3 regions of the Massilia putida genome follow, and region 3 is predicted to be linked to each of the others. Evidence: riboswitches for the same ligand, from Rfam matches in the RefSeq annotation. Region 3 holds a riboswitch; each other region holds the start of a gene.

Region 1 (5,039 bases), 1.0 Mb from region 3:
ATCGTTCCCGCCTTCATCACCCATGGAGCTCTCATGCGCCTCCCGCACATCGCCCCCACGGCCAATCCCGATCTCACCTCGCTGTTGTCTGCCGCCATCAATAACAAAACAAAACCGCTCGGCAGTCTCGGCGCGCTCGAACGGCTGGCCAACCGCCTTGGCCTGATCCAGGAGACCGTCGCGCCCACGATCCGGCAGCCGGCCATCCTTGTGTTTGCGGGCGACCACGGCATCGTCGCGGAAGGCGTGTCCGCCTATCCCCAGGACGTCACGTGGCAGATGGTCGAAAACTTCCTGGCCCAGGGCGCCGCCATCAATGTGTTCGCGCGCCAGAACGATATCGATCTGCATGTGGTGGATGCCGGCGTCAATCACGATTTCGGCGTCCGCGCGGGTCTCATCGACCGCAAGGTGGCGTACGGCACGCGCAACTTCGCGCTCGAGCCGGCGATGACGCCCGAGCAGTGCGCGGCCGCGCTGGAACACGGCGCCGCCCTCGCGGCCAACCTGCCCGGCAACGTCGTCGGCTTCGGCGAGATGGGCATCGGGAACACGACGGCGGCAGCAAGCCTGATGCACAAGCTGACCGGCATCCCCGTCGCCGAGTGCGTCGGCGCCGGCACGGGCCTGTCGCCGGAAGGCGTACTGCGCAAACGGCGCGTGATCGAAGCAGCCGCGCTGCACCACGCCGGCGTCGACGATACCCTTGCGGTGCTGGCCACGTTCGGCGGCTTCGAGATCGCGATGATGGCCGGCGCCATGCTCAAGGCGGCCGCGCTGCGCAAGGTGCTGCTGATCGACGGATTCATCGTGACGAGCGCCCTGCTGGTGGCGGTGGGTATCGAGCCCGCGATTCTGGATTACTGCGTGTTCGCGCACTGTTCCGACGAATCCGGTCACCGCCGCATGCTCGACGCGCTCGGCGCCGAGCCGCTGCTGCAGCTGAATCTGCGCCTGGGCGAAGGCACGGGCGCCGCGCTGGCCCTGCCGCTGCTGCACGCGGCCGTAAACTTCCTGAACGAGATGGCCACGTTCGAGTCGGCCAGCGTCAGCGAAAAGTCGGCTTGATGCATCAAATCAGACTGTTCTTCATCGCCCTGCAGTTCTTCACGCGGCTGCCGGTCCCGGCCTGGGTCGGCTTCGAAGCCAGCTGGCTGCAGCACGCGTCGCGCTACTTCCCGCTCGTTGGCTGCGTGGTCGCGGCGATCGCGGCCGGCATCTATTACGCGGCCGCGCACGTACTGCCCGCGCCCATGGCGGCGGTGTTGTCGACCGCGACGTCGATCTATATCACGGGCGCCTTTCACGAAGACGGCTTTGCCGACACGTGCGACGGCCTGGGCGGCGGCATGACGAAGGAGCGGGCGCTCGAGATCATGAAGGATTCGCGCGTCGGTGCCTACGGCGCGATCGGCATCGTATGCATGCTCGCGACCAAGCTGTCCGCGCTGGCGCTGCTGCCGCCGCGCGTGGCCGTGGCTGCGCTGTTCGTCGCGCATCCTGTCTCGCGTCTCGCCGCGACGGCGCTGATCTGGAAACTGGACTATGTGCGCGGCGAGGGCAAGGCCAAGCCGCTGGCGCAGCAGATGACGAATCACGAATTCGCGATCGCGGCGCTCACGTGCGCGGTGCCGGCCGCGTGCATGCTCGCCGCCGGCTGGATCACCCCGGCCGCGATGCTGGCCGCGGTGCTTGCGTCGACAGCCGCCGCGCTGTGGCTGGGCCGCCTCTTCGTGCGCCGCCTCGGCGGCTACACGGGCGACTGCCTCGGCGCCGTGCAGCAACTGGCGGAAGCGCTGGCCTACGTCGCCGTGCTCGCCACGCTCGGCCACGCCGCCTGGACTGCGGCATGACGCTGTACCTGGTGCGCCATCCGCGACCGGACGTGGCACCTGGCCTGTGTTATGGCGCCAGCGACGTCCCGGTGCCTGACGCGGAACTCGCCCGCGTGCACGCGGCGCTGGCGAAGCAAGACATACCTCACCTGCCCGTCTACGCAAGCCCGTTGCAACGCTGTGCCCTGCTGGCCGAACGCCTGGCCCCGGGCCGCGTGACGCTCGATGCGCGCCTGGCCGAGATGGATTTCGGCGCGTGGGAACTGCGTCCGTGGTCCGCGATCCCGCGCAGCGACGTCGACGCCTGGGCCGCCGATCTCCTCCACTACCGCCCCGGCGGCGCGGAGAACGTGCTCGACGTCGCGCGCCGCGTGCAGTCGTTCGTCGACGACCTGCGGCAACCGTCCGCGCTGATCGTCTGCCACGCCGGCACCATCCGCCTGCTGACAGCGCTGCACGACGGGACGCCGCTCGAACAGGCCGCGCTGCAGGCGGCGCAGACGCCGCATCGCATCGACTACGGGCAACTCGTCGTGCTGGGCGTATAATGTCTGCGTTTTGGTGCTCGCGCCCGTCTCTCGGGCGCAGTTAAACGGGAAACACGAAGCGCTTTACGAACAAGCGCCAACGTGTGCTGCCCCCGCAACGGTAAGCAAGTGCCGCCCGCGTTCGACGCACGCGCGGCAACCGTCTCCACATACCACTGTGCATCCGCATGGGAAGGTCGGACGGCCATACTTGCCAGCCCGGATACCGGCCAAAAGGTGGAAGCGCGCGATTCGTCACGCGCTTCTGTTCACCTGGCTGACGGGGACGTCGGCCGGTTGCCCATTACGAACACATCATGTCAGTTTCCGTTTCCCGGCAGGCCGCCGCGCTTTCGCTCGTCCTTGCCGCTTCCACTTCCGTCCACGCCGCCCCCGTTCCCGATACCGTGGTCGTCACCGCCAACCGCACGCCGCAACGCGCCGATGAGGTAATCCCCGACACCGTCGTCATCAGCAGCGAGGAAATCGCCCGCGCCGGCGCGGGTTCCGTCGCCGACGTGCTGCGCCGCCAGCGCGGCATCGAAATCGCACGCAACGGCGGCGCCGGCACCAACACCTCCGTCTTCCTGCGCGGCGCCAACAGCAATCAGGTCGTCGTGCTCGTCGACGGCGTGCGCATCGGTTCCGCGACCACCGGCGCGGCCGCCTGGAACGCGATTCCGCTGTCGTCCGTCGACCACATCGAGATCGTCTACGGTCCCCTGAGCTCCCTGTACGGCGCGGACGCCATCGGCGGCGTCGTGCAGATCTTCACGAAAAAGAGCGCAGGCCGTCCCGCCTTCAGCGCCGGCGCGGGCGGCGGCACGTATGGCACGAACCAGTACGACGCCAGCGTGCGCGGCTCGACGGGCGGTGAGCACAGCGTGACGTATGCGCTTTCCGGTGCGCACGAAGAATCGGACGGCTTCTCGGCCACGCGTCCCGGCGCGTTCGGCTACAACGGCGACGACGACGGCTACACGCGCAACAGCGTCAATGGCCGCGTCGCGCTGCGCCTGGCGGAGGGCCACGAGATCGGGGCGCAATTCCTGCAGAGCCGGTTGAATGCGCAATACGACAACGGCAGCTCGGCCTTCGACGCCCACAACATCCAGGAAGTCGACAGCTATGCCGTGTTCCTGAACGACCGCATCCTCCCCATGTGGCGCAGCAGCGTCCAGGTGGCGCGCTCGGAAGATAAACTGGGGAGCTTCACGAGCACGGCGCCGTCCGGCAACGCCCAGCTAAACACGCGCCAGGACGAGTTCACGTGGCAGAACACGTTCGACCTGAACGGCGACACGCTGCAGGTGCTGGCCGGCCACCGCAAGGAGCAGGTCCTGTCCAGCTCCGTCAAGGAGGTCAACCGCACGCGCATCACGAATGCCGTCGCGGCCGCGTACGACCTGCGCCGCGGCAGCCACCTGCTGGACATCAGCGCGCGCAACGACCGTTCCGAATACGGGTCGAAGACGACGGGCGCCGCCGGCTACGGCTACGAGTTCACGAAGGACCTGCGCGCCACGGCCAGCTTCGGTACGAGCTTCCGCGCGCCCACGTTCAACGAACTGTTCTATCCGGGCTACGGGCTGGTATCGAATCAGCCGGAACGGGGCCGCAACGCGGAAGCGGGCGTGCAGTATCGCGTGGCCGGCGTCGACCTGCAGGCGAATTACTACCGCAACCGCCTGACCGACATGATCGTGACCGTCACCCCATGCCCGACCCGCACCGGCAGCTGCGCCTATAACGTCAATCACGCGCTGCTGGAGGGCTTGACCCTGGCCGCGGACACGCGCCTCGGCAACCTCGATCTGCGCGCCAGCGCCGACCTGCAGGATCCGCGCGACGAGACGACGGGCAAGCAGCTGGCCCGCCGCGCGCGCCGCCATGCCAGCGTCACTGCCGACTACAACCTGGGCCAGGTGGACGCCGGCGTCGAGCTGCAGGCGTCCGGCCGCCGCTTCGACGACGCCGCGAACAAGAACGTCCTTGGCGGCTACGGTTTGCTGAACCTGTACACTACCTGGCACATGACGCGCGACTGGTCGCTGCTGGTCCGCGTCGACAACGCGGCCGACAAGCACTACGAGCTGGCGCGCAACTACGGCACGGCCGGGCGCACCTGGTTCGCGGGCATCCGCTACGGTCTCCGCTAAACACCATGTACCGACGAGCCATGCAACCTGTTCCACCGCCCCTGCGCCAGCGCGCCGTTCCGATCATCGCAGCGCTGCTGTGCGTTGCGATCGCCTGCCTGCTCATCGCCGGCATGACCGGATCGATCGCCGTCGCGCCGTCCGACCTGCCGGACGCGGTGGCGCAGGTGCTGCGCGGTCGGCCGGAATCGCTGGCCGCATCGCTCGTCGAGCTGCGCGCCGGCCGCGCGCTGATGGCCTTCGTCACCGGCGGCGCGCTCGCGCTGGCCGGCGTCATGATGCAGGCGCTGCTGCGCAATCCGCTGGCCGATCCGTACGTGCTCGGCATCTCGGCCGGCGCGTCGGTCGGCGCGCTGTTCGCGCTGTTGATGATGTGCGCGGCCGCCACCGTCGACGTCGCGGCGATGGGCGGCGCGGTAACGGTCGCGCTGCTGCTGTATGTGCTGGCGCGGCGCGACATGCGCAGTGGCGCCGCGGCGGAAGGCGGCACGTCGATGCTGCTGCTGACCGGCGTGATC
Region 2 (5,039 bases), 2.8 Mb from region 3:
GCGGGTGTCCTTCTGAAATGATCGAGCGGCAGCGCGTTCAGGGCGTGGAGCACGGCGTCCACGCTGCGCGGCGCGGCGTCCGCGGGCAGCACGCCGCGCGCGGCCAGATGTTCATGGAGGGCGAGCGCCAGCGGTGGGCGCTGGCCGGCGGCGCGCAGCACGCCCTCCTGCCGCGCGAGCGCCGCCGCCGGACCGGACGCGGTGCAGCGGCCGGCCGCCATCAGATGGATGTCGTCGGCCCATGCGTAGGCAAAATCGATGTCGTGCGTGGACAGCAGGATCGTGACGCCGCCCGCGGCGAGACGGTCGAGCAGTTGCGCCAGTTCGGCCTGCATCGCCGCGTCGAGGCCGGCCATCGGCTCGTCCAGCAGCAACGCTTCCGGCGCCATCGCCAGCACGCCGGCGATGCAGACGCGCTTCTTCTGGCCGAAGCTCAGGTGATGCACGGGGCGGCGCGCGTGCGCGCCCATGTCGACGGCGTCCAGCGCCGCGGCCACGCGGGCGCGCACCGTGTCCGCGTCGAGGCCGAGATTCAACGGACCGAACGACACGTCTTCCTCGACCAGCGCCGAGAACAGCTGCCGGTCCGGATTCTGGAAAACCAGGCCGACGCGGCGCCGCAACGCGGCCAGGCCCGCCCGTCCGTAATCGACCGGCCGCCCCTCCCACAGCAGCCGGCCCGCCGTCGGGCGCAGCAAGCCGTTCAGGTGTTGCAGCACGGTGGTCTTGCCGGCGCCGTTGGCGCCCAGCAGCGCGTGGCGGCGTCCGCGCGCGAGCGCGAGGCCGCAGCCGCGCAGGCCGGCACTGCCGTCGGCGAACACATGGTCCACGGCCTCCAAGGCGAGCAGCGACGCGGCCGTCACGACCGGTCTCCGAGCGCCACGGCCATGAGCGCGGCACCGGCCAGCAGCGCGGCGAGACGGTCGCGGCGGGCATGGGGGAATGCGCCCGGCAGGAAGCGCAGCCGGCCGTCGTAGCCGCGCGCGTCGGCGGCCGCCTGCAGCGCGGCGGCCCGGTGCCAGACCTGCACCGCCATCTGGCCGGCCAGCAGCCCGGTCGAGCGCCACGCCCGGCGCCAGCCCCCATGGCCCAGGCGCGCGCTTTGCGCCGTGACGCCCTCGTCCCACGCCTGGCGCAGCACGAACAGCATGCGGTAGCTCAGCGCCATCAGGTCGAGCAGCAGCTCGGGCGCGCGCAGGCGGCGCAGCAGCGCGAGCAGGTCGGGAAGCGGCGTCGTGAGCACGAGGCCCAGCAGCGCCGCCAGCACGGCGAGCGAGCGCAGCGCCGTGCGCGCAACAAACGGCAGCGCCGCTGGCGTCCAGTGCCAGGCGCCGTCGGTGCCGGGCGCGACGAGCATCGTCAGGCAGGACAGCAGCAGGAAGCCGCACGGCGCCAGCGCCACCGCGACATAGGTGCGCGGCGGCACGCGCGCACCCAGCAGCGCGGCCAGCATCGAGGCCGCCGCGAGCAGGGCCAATGCGCCGGGGCCGTGCGCGATCCATGCCGCGGCCGTGCCGGCGGACGCGAACAGCAGCTTGGCCGACGGCGCGACATGGCGCCAGCGGCTGGCGTAGGCGGCGTCATCGATCCGCATCGTATTCCCGTGTCGGATCCGCCGCGCGGCGCGCACGTTCGCGCGCAACCGAGAGACCCAGCCAGAAGCCGATCACGCCCGCGCCGGCGGCGGCCTGCAGCGCGAACAACAGCGATGCGATCTCCGCGCTGGCCGGTTCGACCAGGGGCGCGAACCACGGCCGGTAGCCGGGCGCGATCGTGCCGACGGCCTGCCGGGCGGCGTCGTCGGCACCGCCGAAACCGCCCGCCGGCGCGCGCGCCAGCCACAGCGGCAGCACCGTCAGCAGGATGACGGCCGCGAGAATCCACCACGTCCGGCGCTTCATGCCGGCTCCCGCGCACGCACCGCCATGACGGGCAGCGCACGCAATTCATGCGCGTTGAAGCGCGCCATCGCATTCACCACCAGCACGGTGAGCAGGCCTTCGCTGATGGCGATCGGCACCTGGGTCAGCGCGAAGATCCCGGCGAACTTCAGGAACGACGCGGCAAAGCCGCCGGACGCAGCAGGAAATGCCCACGCCAGCTGCGCCGACGTGGTCACATAGGTCGCCAGGTCGCCCACGCAGGCCGCCAGGAAGACGGCGGCGGAACGCGTCAGGCCCAGCGCGGCCACGGCGCGGAAGACGCCGTACGACACGCACGGTCCGACGATCGCCATCGAGAACACGTTGGCGCCGAGCGTCGTGATGCCGCCGTGCGCCAGCAGCAGCGCCTGGAACAGCAGCACGACGAAGCCCACCGGCACCATCGCGACGGGCCCGAACAGCAGCGCGCCGAGGCCGACGCCGGTCGGGTGCGAACAGCTGCCCGTCACGGACGGCAGCTTGAGCGCCGACAGCAGGAACGCGAACGCGGCGGCGACGCCGAGCAGCATGCGCCGCTCGGGATGCGCCCGCAGGCCGCGCCCCATCGAGCGCAGGCCCCAGGCCAGAAAAGGAACGGAAACGGCGGTCCAGCCGAGCGCGTGAACGGGCGGCAGAAAACCTTCCATGATGTGCATTCGAATCCTCCCGTCGAATGGTCCATAACGGCACCAACGGGGAGGCAAGAGGACGGCCGACGGGTGGACGGCACGCGGACACAGCCCGGCGCACGACGCGATCGGCAGCGGCTTCCCGTCACCCCGGGGAATGGTGCTGGCTTGTCTGGGCCGGTATTCTGGCTCGCCGTCATCCTTCTCCGCACCTTCCCGCGATTGCTCGCAGTGGCTTACAGGCAGAGTCGTCAGGCTTACAGCAGCGGGGGCTGCACCGGAATGGCCGCGCGAGGCGGTGTCACCGGTTTCCCGTTTAACGCAATTCCGAGAGGAATTGACGCACCCAAGGCCGCGATCTTACACTGAACGGCGAAAGCAGCCTAGTTCTGCTCGAAAAAAAAATGCGGTACCGCCCCGCCTTCCGTCCTTCAGTAGAGGATTCCCATGTCCCCCAATGCCTTTTCGTCCCCCGAAATCGAGGGCGTCTACCGCGCCATCTTCGAACGGCGCGACATGCGCCACTTCCTCGCAACGCCTGTCGATGCGGAACAACTGGAACGCTTCATCCGGGCCGCGCACCACGCGCCCAGTGTCGGACTGATGCAGCCGTGGCGTTTCATCCGCATCGTCAACCGCGAGCTGCGTCGCGACATCCACGCCCACGTGGACGACGAGCGCGTGCAGACCGCGCATGCGCTCGGCCAGCGCGCGCAGGATTTCATGCGTCTGAAAGTCGAGGGGATCCTGGAATGCGCCGAGCTGTTCGTCGTCGCGCTGATGGACAAGCGCGAACCTTATGTGTTCGGCCGGCGCACGATGCCGCAGATGGATCTTGCGTCGGCATCGTGCGCGATCCAGAACTTCTGGCTGGCCGCGCGCGCCGAAGGGATCGGTGTCGGCTGGGTATCCCTGTTCGATCCGCAGCGCGTGCGCGCGCTGTGCAATATGCCCGACGACACCATGCCGATCGCCGTGCTGTGCGTCGGCCACGTCGCGCAGTTCTACCCTGCGCCCATGCTCGAGGCCGAAGGCTGGGACAAGCGCCGCGCCGTGGACGACATGCTGTATGAAGATACCTGGGGACAGCCGGGTTCGCTGTTCGGGCAAACGCCTGTTTGACGGCAACCCGTGTAATTCGAAAGGCGAGGACGTGAGTCGAACACGTCTAAACGGCTTTGCAAGCCGCCGCATAACCGCTTTGCTACCTCGCCGAAGCAAATGATACGTTCACCGCCGGGCTCGCAACTGCGATGCATCAAGCAATTTTACGCTCCCGCGCGGCACTAAGCGGCCGGATCCTGGTCTAACGGCCATGCATCTTTGTAAGGAGCCCGCGCGCCATGAACATCCTGTCCGAAATCCCGCCGAGCGAACAGCGGCGCGAAGCCAGCACGTGGCAAGGCGGGCCGCGGCCGCGCTATCCCGAGGCAAGCGTCGAGCATGCCCACATCGACCTGGCACTGAACGCCGCGCTGGGGCGCGTGACCGGCTACGTCTCGCCGGCCGCGCTGGCCGGCGCGTGGTACGACTGGGCCAGCCACCTGCTGCTGTCGCCCGCCAAGCAGATGGAGCTGGGCGTGCAGGCCGCGAGCAACATGCAGCGCTGGCTGCAGTACAGCGCCAGCGCCATGTTCGGCACGGCAGCCGAGCCCGTGCAGCCGCTGGCGCAGGACAAGCGCTTCAACGATCCGCTGTGGCATACCTGGCCGTGGAACCAGCTCAGCCAGGGCTTCCTGCTCACGCAGCAATGGTGGCACCGGGCCACGAGCGGCGTGCGCGGGGTGTCGTCGCACCACGGCGACGTGGTCACGTTCGTCGCGCGCCAGTTGCTGGACGGCGTCGCGCCGTCGAACTTCATCGCCACCAACCCGGTGGCGCAGCAGGTCACGCTCGCCAGCGGCGGCCAGAACCTCGTGCATGGGCTGGCCCGGGCGGGCACCGACCTGCGGCGGGCGCTGGCCGGCACCACGGCGCCCGTCAGCCACCGGCCCGGCCGCGACGTCGCCATCACGCCCGGCAAGGTCGTCATGGACAACCATCTCATCGAACTGCTGCGCTACGATCCCGTCACGCCGCAGGTCCACGCGGTGCCGCAGCTGATCGTGCCGGCGTGGATCATGAAGTACTACATCCTCGACCTCTCGCCGCAGAACTCGCTCGTCCGCTACCTCGTCGAGCACGGCCATACGGTGTACATGATTTCCTGGAAAAATCCGCAGGCCGACGACCGCGACCTGTCGCTGGAAGATTACCGGCGCCATGGCGTGATGGAAGCGCTGGACACCGTCGTGCGCGAGACCGGCGCGCCCCAGGTCAACGCCTGCGGCTATTGCCTGGGCGGCACGCTGCTGGCGATCGCGGCGGCGGCGATGGCGCGCGACGGCGACGAGCGGCTGGCCAGCATGACCTTGCTGGCGGCCCAGGTCGACTTCACGGAACCGGGCGAGCTGTCGCTGTTCATCGACGAGAGCCAGGTCAGCTTCCT
Region 3 (5,039 bases):
AGCGGCGCGACGCGCGCGCGTCCGGTTCGAGGGTGCGGCTGTCGTCGAGCTTGTTCACGTCGAGGTAGTGCAGGCGCTGCGGGTCCAGTTCGGCCGACACGGCCCGCGCGGACTTCGTCCACACGAAACGGTGCCAGCGTTCGTCGGCGTCCCAGTGCGCGGTCTCGCTGCTGCCGTCGGCGAATGTCACGAGCAGCGTCTGCGGGACCGGAGCGCCGAGGCGGCGCATGGTCACCTCCGTGCGGTACGGGTACGGCCCCGTGCCGTCCGGCGCGTGCGGATGCGCTTTTCGCCACTGCGTGCGGGCGGCGTCGATGCGCTTGTCGACATCGGCCTGTTTGTCGTGCATGCCGGGCAGGGGCAGCTGCTCGGTGCTCGAGAGATCGCCGATGCGGTCGTCGACGCGGGTGACCGCGTAGACCTGGCGCGCGAACGCGTCCTCGATGACGGCGCGCCGGCCCGTTACCTCGGCCAGCGTCTCGGCCAGGTCCGCGACGCTCGGGTGGCGGAATTTCCAGCGCCGGTAGTATTCCTTGAACGCGCGCTCCATCGGCGCCTTGCCGATGCGCGCTTCCAGGTCGCGCATCAGGATCGCGGTACGCGTGTAGACGGGACCGATGTCTTGCAGGCGGGACCACGCGTTGGCGCCGGGCGGATCGGCCGGGTCGTTGCGCGGCGTGGCCGTGCGTTCGGCGTCGAAGGTCGGATAGCCGGGCGCGAAGCCGAGGCGGGCCAGCAGCGGCGTCGCGATGAACGCCAGCTGGCCCTGGTCGCGCATCATGCGGTTGTCCCAGTATTCGTTCAGGCCCTCGTCCAGCATCGGCTCTTCGAATTCGTTCGACGCGAGCAGGCCATAAAAATAGCCGTGGCCGAATTCGTGGATCGTGACGAAGGCCAGCGCGAACTGGTTCGCCGTGCGCGCATCGACCGTCCGATAGGCTTCGGCCGTGAAGAACGTCGGGTATTCCATGCCGCCCGCTTCCTCCGCGTTGTAGGGCGGGATCACGACGGTCAGCGTCTTGTACGGGTAGGGGCCCAGCGTGTTCGAGAAATACGTCAGCGATTCCTTCGCCGTCTTCAGCGCGGGCGCCGCGCTGGCGGCGAATTCGGGCGGGTACAGCACCGTCACCGTCACGGGCGGGCTGCCCGGGCCGGTCCACGTGTCGACGAGGGGCTTCGCCGTCTGGCTGTCGGCGGTCCAGGCGAAGTCGTGGACGTCGCCCTGCACGAAGCGCCACGTGCGCAGGCCGCCCTTGTCGACGGGGGCGCCTTGCGGCTCGCCCGTCGCGCCCACCGTGTAGCCGCGCGGGACGGTCAACTTGACGTCGTAGCTGCCGAAGTCCGCGTAGAACTCGGAATTCATGTGGAATTCGTGCACGTTCCAGCGCGGCGCTTGTGCCCCGCGTTCGCCCGGCAGTTCCAGCACGCCGATCTTGGGGAACCATTGGGCGACGAGGTGGAAGGTGCCGAAGTATCCCGTGCGCGCGACGACGCGCGGCAGCTGCGTGAGGAAGTCGATGTCGAACGTGGTCGATTGGCCCGGCGCGACGGCCTGCGGCAGGTCGAAACGCACCACCGTGTGGTCCGTCGCGGGGCCGTTGTCGGGATGGACGAAGGTCCACGGCACATTCGCGCCGCCCTGTGCGACGCGGCTCAGGGCGATGTGGCCCCATGCGTCCTTGATGTCGACGCCGGAGCGGAAGGTGCCGTCGCGCTCGCGCCGCTCCGTGAAGAACGTGCTGCCCGCGCTCTCGAACGCATTCATGTACAGGTGCAGGTAGACGCTCTTCACGGCGACCTTGCTGCGGTTGCGCCATGTGAGCCGTTCGCGGCCCGCGACCGTGTGCTTGACGGGATCGAGCGTGGCGTCGATGTCGTAATGGACGACGCGGTCGGACAAGGTCGGCTCGCGGCCCGTGCGCGGGCCGCCCCAGGCGTCCGGGCTGCTGGGCACGCGCACGGCGGCGGCGTCGGGTGCGGCGAGGGCGATGCCGTCGGACGCCGGCGCGGCGCGCACTGTGCCCGTCAGCAGCAGGGCGGCGGCGATGGCGAAGCGGACACTGAAACGAGGATGCATGCGAGCCCCCTGGCGTGGCTGTAATTTTTGTGCCCACACTATACAGGTTATAATCCCCAGGTTTGGTGCCCGCACGCGCGTCTGCGCGTGCAGTTAAACGGGAAACACGAAGCGCGCGCCTCCGGCGGGTCGCCAACGTGTGCTGCCCCCGCAACGGTAAACAAGCGTCGCCGCATCGGCGACAGGCCGCCCCGATAACCACTGTGCTTGCATAGGAAGGTGGGACGGTCCGTCTTGGAGCCCGGAGACCGGCCAGACAGGGGAAGCCGGTGTCAAACCGCGCTTTTGTGTACGCCGGCGTGCGGGGACGCTTGCCGGCCAAACGAAGATTGAACATCCAATGAATTCTGCCGCCTCCACCCGCGGCGCGCCGGCCGTCAAGCCGATCGCGCTGGCCTGCGCCGTATCCCTGTCCCTGTTTGCCGGCGCCGTTCGCGCCCAGGACGACATCCCGTCGACCGTCGTCATCACCGGTTCCCGTTTTCCCAGTGTCGAAAGCCTGCGTCCGATCGGCGCCACCGTCATCACCCAGGACGACATCCGCCGCGCCGGCGTCAATGACGTGAACAGCGCGATCCGCAAGGTCGGCGGCGTGTTCGGCCGCCAGAGCCTCGATTCGTCGCCCGACTTCGCGCTCGACCTGCGCGGCTTCGGCACCAACAGCGCGCAGAACATGGTGATCATGGTCGACGGCGTGCGCCTGAACGAGAACGAGCTGGCGAACACCGTACTGTCGACGATCCCGATCGACACGGTCGAGCGCATCGAGATCACCCGCGGCGGCGCCAGCGTGCTGTACGGCGAAGGCGCGACCGGAGGCGTCATCCAGATCACCACGCGCCGCGCCGTCGCCGCCGGCATGCACGGTTCCGTGTTTGCGGAAGGCGGTTCGTTCCACGAGCACGACGTGCGTGCGCAGCTGTCGCAGACCGCTGGCGACATCAGTGCCGACATCGCCGTCGCGCGCCAGGGCAGCAACAACTACCGCCGGAACAGCGACTTCGACCAGACGACGGCCTCGCTCAACCTGCAGACCCGCTTCACGGGCGGGCGCGCCGGCATCCACGTCGAGAGCGCGCGCCAGGAGACGCGCCTTCCCGGTTCGCTCACGCTGGCGCAGTTCGACGCCGACCCGCGCCAGGCCTCGACCCCGCAGGACTTCGGCTCGCTGAACACCGACCGCGCGAACGTCTTCGCCGAGTACCGCCTGGGCGCGGTCGACCTGGCGGCCGACCTGTCGCACCGCGAGCGCAACCTGCGGTCGAACTACCTGTCCTTCGGCTCGGCCAATGCGTACGACGGCCGCCAGGACCAGTTCTCGCCGCGTGCCCGCTGGCTGTCCGACGTCGGCGGCATGCTCAACGAACTGGTGGGCGGCCTGGACGTCACGCGCTGGAAGCGCAAGACGACGGCATCGTACTCGAACGCCGATGCGAGCCAGTCGTCGAAAGCGGTATACCTGCGCGACGAGCTGCGCTTCGATCCGGCCCACGACGGCCGCGTCGCCCTCGGCGCGCGCCACGAGAACTTCGACAAGGACGTCGTGGACGCCGTGGCCCACGTCGCGCCGGAAGACCGCTCGCAATCGCAGAACGCGTGGGAAGCGCAGGCCAGCTACCGCGTCCATCCGCTCGTCGAGGTGTTCGCCAAGGCGGGACAGAGCTACCGTGTGGCGAACGTGGACGAGAACGGCTACCGCACCAGCATCGACATCCTGAAGGCGCAGACGTCGCACGACCTGGAATTCGGCACGACCTTGCGCCACGCGCCGGGCGACGACAGCCGTACGTTGACGGCGCGCGTGTTCCGTCATCGCCTGAACAACGAGATCTTCTTCGATCCGACCGCGAACGGCGGCTGGGGTGCGAACACGAACCTCGACCCGACCGAGCGCAAGGGCTTCGAGATCGATGCCGAAGCGCAGCTGGCGGCCGGCTGGCGGGCGGCAGCGCACGTGCAGCACGTGCTGGCCCGCTTCACGGACGGCCCGAACACCGGCCGCGAACTGGTGCTGGTGCCGAAGAACGTGGTGACCGCGCGCCTGGCCTGGGCACCGGGCAATGGCCAGTCGGCCGACGTGGGCGCGCAATGGGTCGACAGCCAGCGCTACGGCAACGACTTCAGCAACAGCTGCGGCGCGCGCATGCCGTCCTACACGACGCTCGACGCGCGTTACGCCGTCAAGTTCGGCGCGTGGGAAGTCGCCGCGACGGGGCTGAACCTGGCGGACCGCCACTACTTCAGCAATGCGTTCGGCTGCAAATCGGGCATCTATCCGAGCGATGGGCGCCAGCTGAAACTGTCGGCACGGTACGACTTTTAAGTCGCAGCTCGCTCCGCCGTCACCGCCGCGAAAGCGGGGATCCATACTGAACAGATCGAAGTGGCTCAGCATGGATGCCCGCTTGCGCGGGAATGACGTGTCAGCGGCATCTGTTGGTTACGACGGTAGCCAATTGCAATAAATAAGCCAGGGCTAAGGCTGGCGAACGAAAAAGTGGTAATCTCGCGATCGTTCGCTTAACCAATCTAGAAGGAAAATTATGCGTTCCCTGCGTTTTGCCCTGCTCGCTACCGCGCTTGCCGCCAGCACCGCTTTCGCTTCGCCGACCGACCCGAAGAGCGGCGTCGAGTACGTGACGCTCGCTCAGCCGCAGCCGGTGCAGGCCACGGGCAAGAAGGTCGAGGTGATCGAGTTCTTCATGTACCACTGCCCGCACTGCAACGCGCTGGAACCGCAGCTCGAACAGTGGGTCAAAAAACAGGGCGGCAACATCCAGTTCAAGCGCGTCCACCTGCCGTTCTCCGGCCCCAACGATCCGGAAGCGCACCTGTACCTCACGCTGGAAGCGATGGGCAAGGCCGAGGAATTCCAGAGCAAGGTGTTCAAGGCCTGGCACGTGGATCACCAGCGCCTGAACACGGACGCCGCGATCATCGATTGGGTGGCCAAGAACGGAAT

The links. Region 3 has a riboswitch for cobalamin ahead of BVG12_RS28015 (TonB-dependent receptor). Riboswitches for the same ligand answer to the same signal wherever they lie in the genome.
Region 1: it holds a riboswitch for cobalamin, as region 3 does, so the genes downstream of both, BVG12_RS23415 (TonB-dependent receptor domain-containing protein) here and BVG12_RS28015 (TonB-dependent receptor) in region 3, are expected to answer to the same signal.
Region 2: it holds a riboswitch for cobalamin, as region 3 does, so the genes downstream of both, BVG12_RS09405 (energy-coupling factor ABC transporter permease) here and BVG12_RS28015 (TonB-dependent receptor) in region 3, are expected to answer to the same signal.

The regions. Positions count from the first base shown of each region.
Region 1 covers NZ_CP019038.1:4,762,912-4,767,950, reverse strand. The annotation lists gene cobT (nicotinate-nucleotide--dimethylbenzimidazole phosphoribosyltransferase) at 34-1,068, shown strand; gene BVG12_RS23425 (adenosylcobinamide-GDP ribazoletransferase) at 1,068-1,853, shown strand; gene BVG12_RS23420 (histidine phosphatase family protein) at 1,850-2,383, shown strand; cobalamin riboswitch at 2,378-2,611, shown strand; gene BVG12_RS23415 (TonB-dependent receptor domain-containing protein) at 2,680-4,521, shown strand; gene BVG12_RS23410 (FecCD family ABC transporter permease) at 4,542-5,039, shown strand, end outside.
Region 2 covers NZ_CP019038.1:1,623,725-1,628,763, forward strand. The annotation lists gene BVG12_RS09390 (energy-coupling factor ABC transporter ATP-binding protein) at 1-863, opposite strand, end outside; gene cbiQ (cobalt ECF transporter T component CbiQ) at 860-1,594, opposite strand; gene BVG12_RS09400 (energy-coupling factor ABC transporter substrate-binding protein) at 1,581-1,901, opposite strand; gene BVG12_RS09405 (energy-coupling factor ABC transporter permease) at 1,898-2,578, opposite strand; cobalamin riboswitch at 2,710-2,916, opposite strand; gene bluB (5,6-dimethylbenzimidazole synthase) at 2,999-3,673, shown strand; tRNA gene BVG12_RS09415 (tRNA-Cys) at 3,695-3,765, opposite strand; gene BVG12_RS09420 (PHA/PHB synthase family protein) at 3,895-5,039, shown strand, end outside.
Region 3 covers NZ_CP019038.1:5,788,583-5,793,621, forward strand. The annotation lists gene BVG12_RS28010 (M1 family metallopeptidase) at 1-2,077, opposite strand, end outside; cobalamin riboswitch at 2,124-2,348, shown strand; gene BVG12_RS28015 (TonB-dependent receptor) at 2,418-4,400, shown strand; gene BVG12_RS28020 (thiol:disulfide interchange protein DsbA/DsbL) at 4,621-5,039, shown strand, end outside.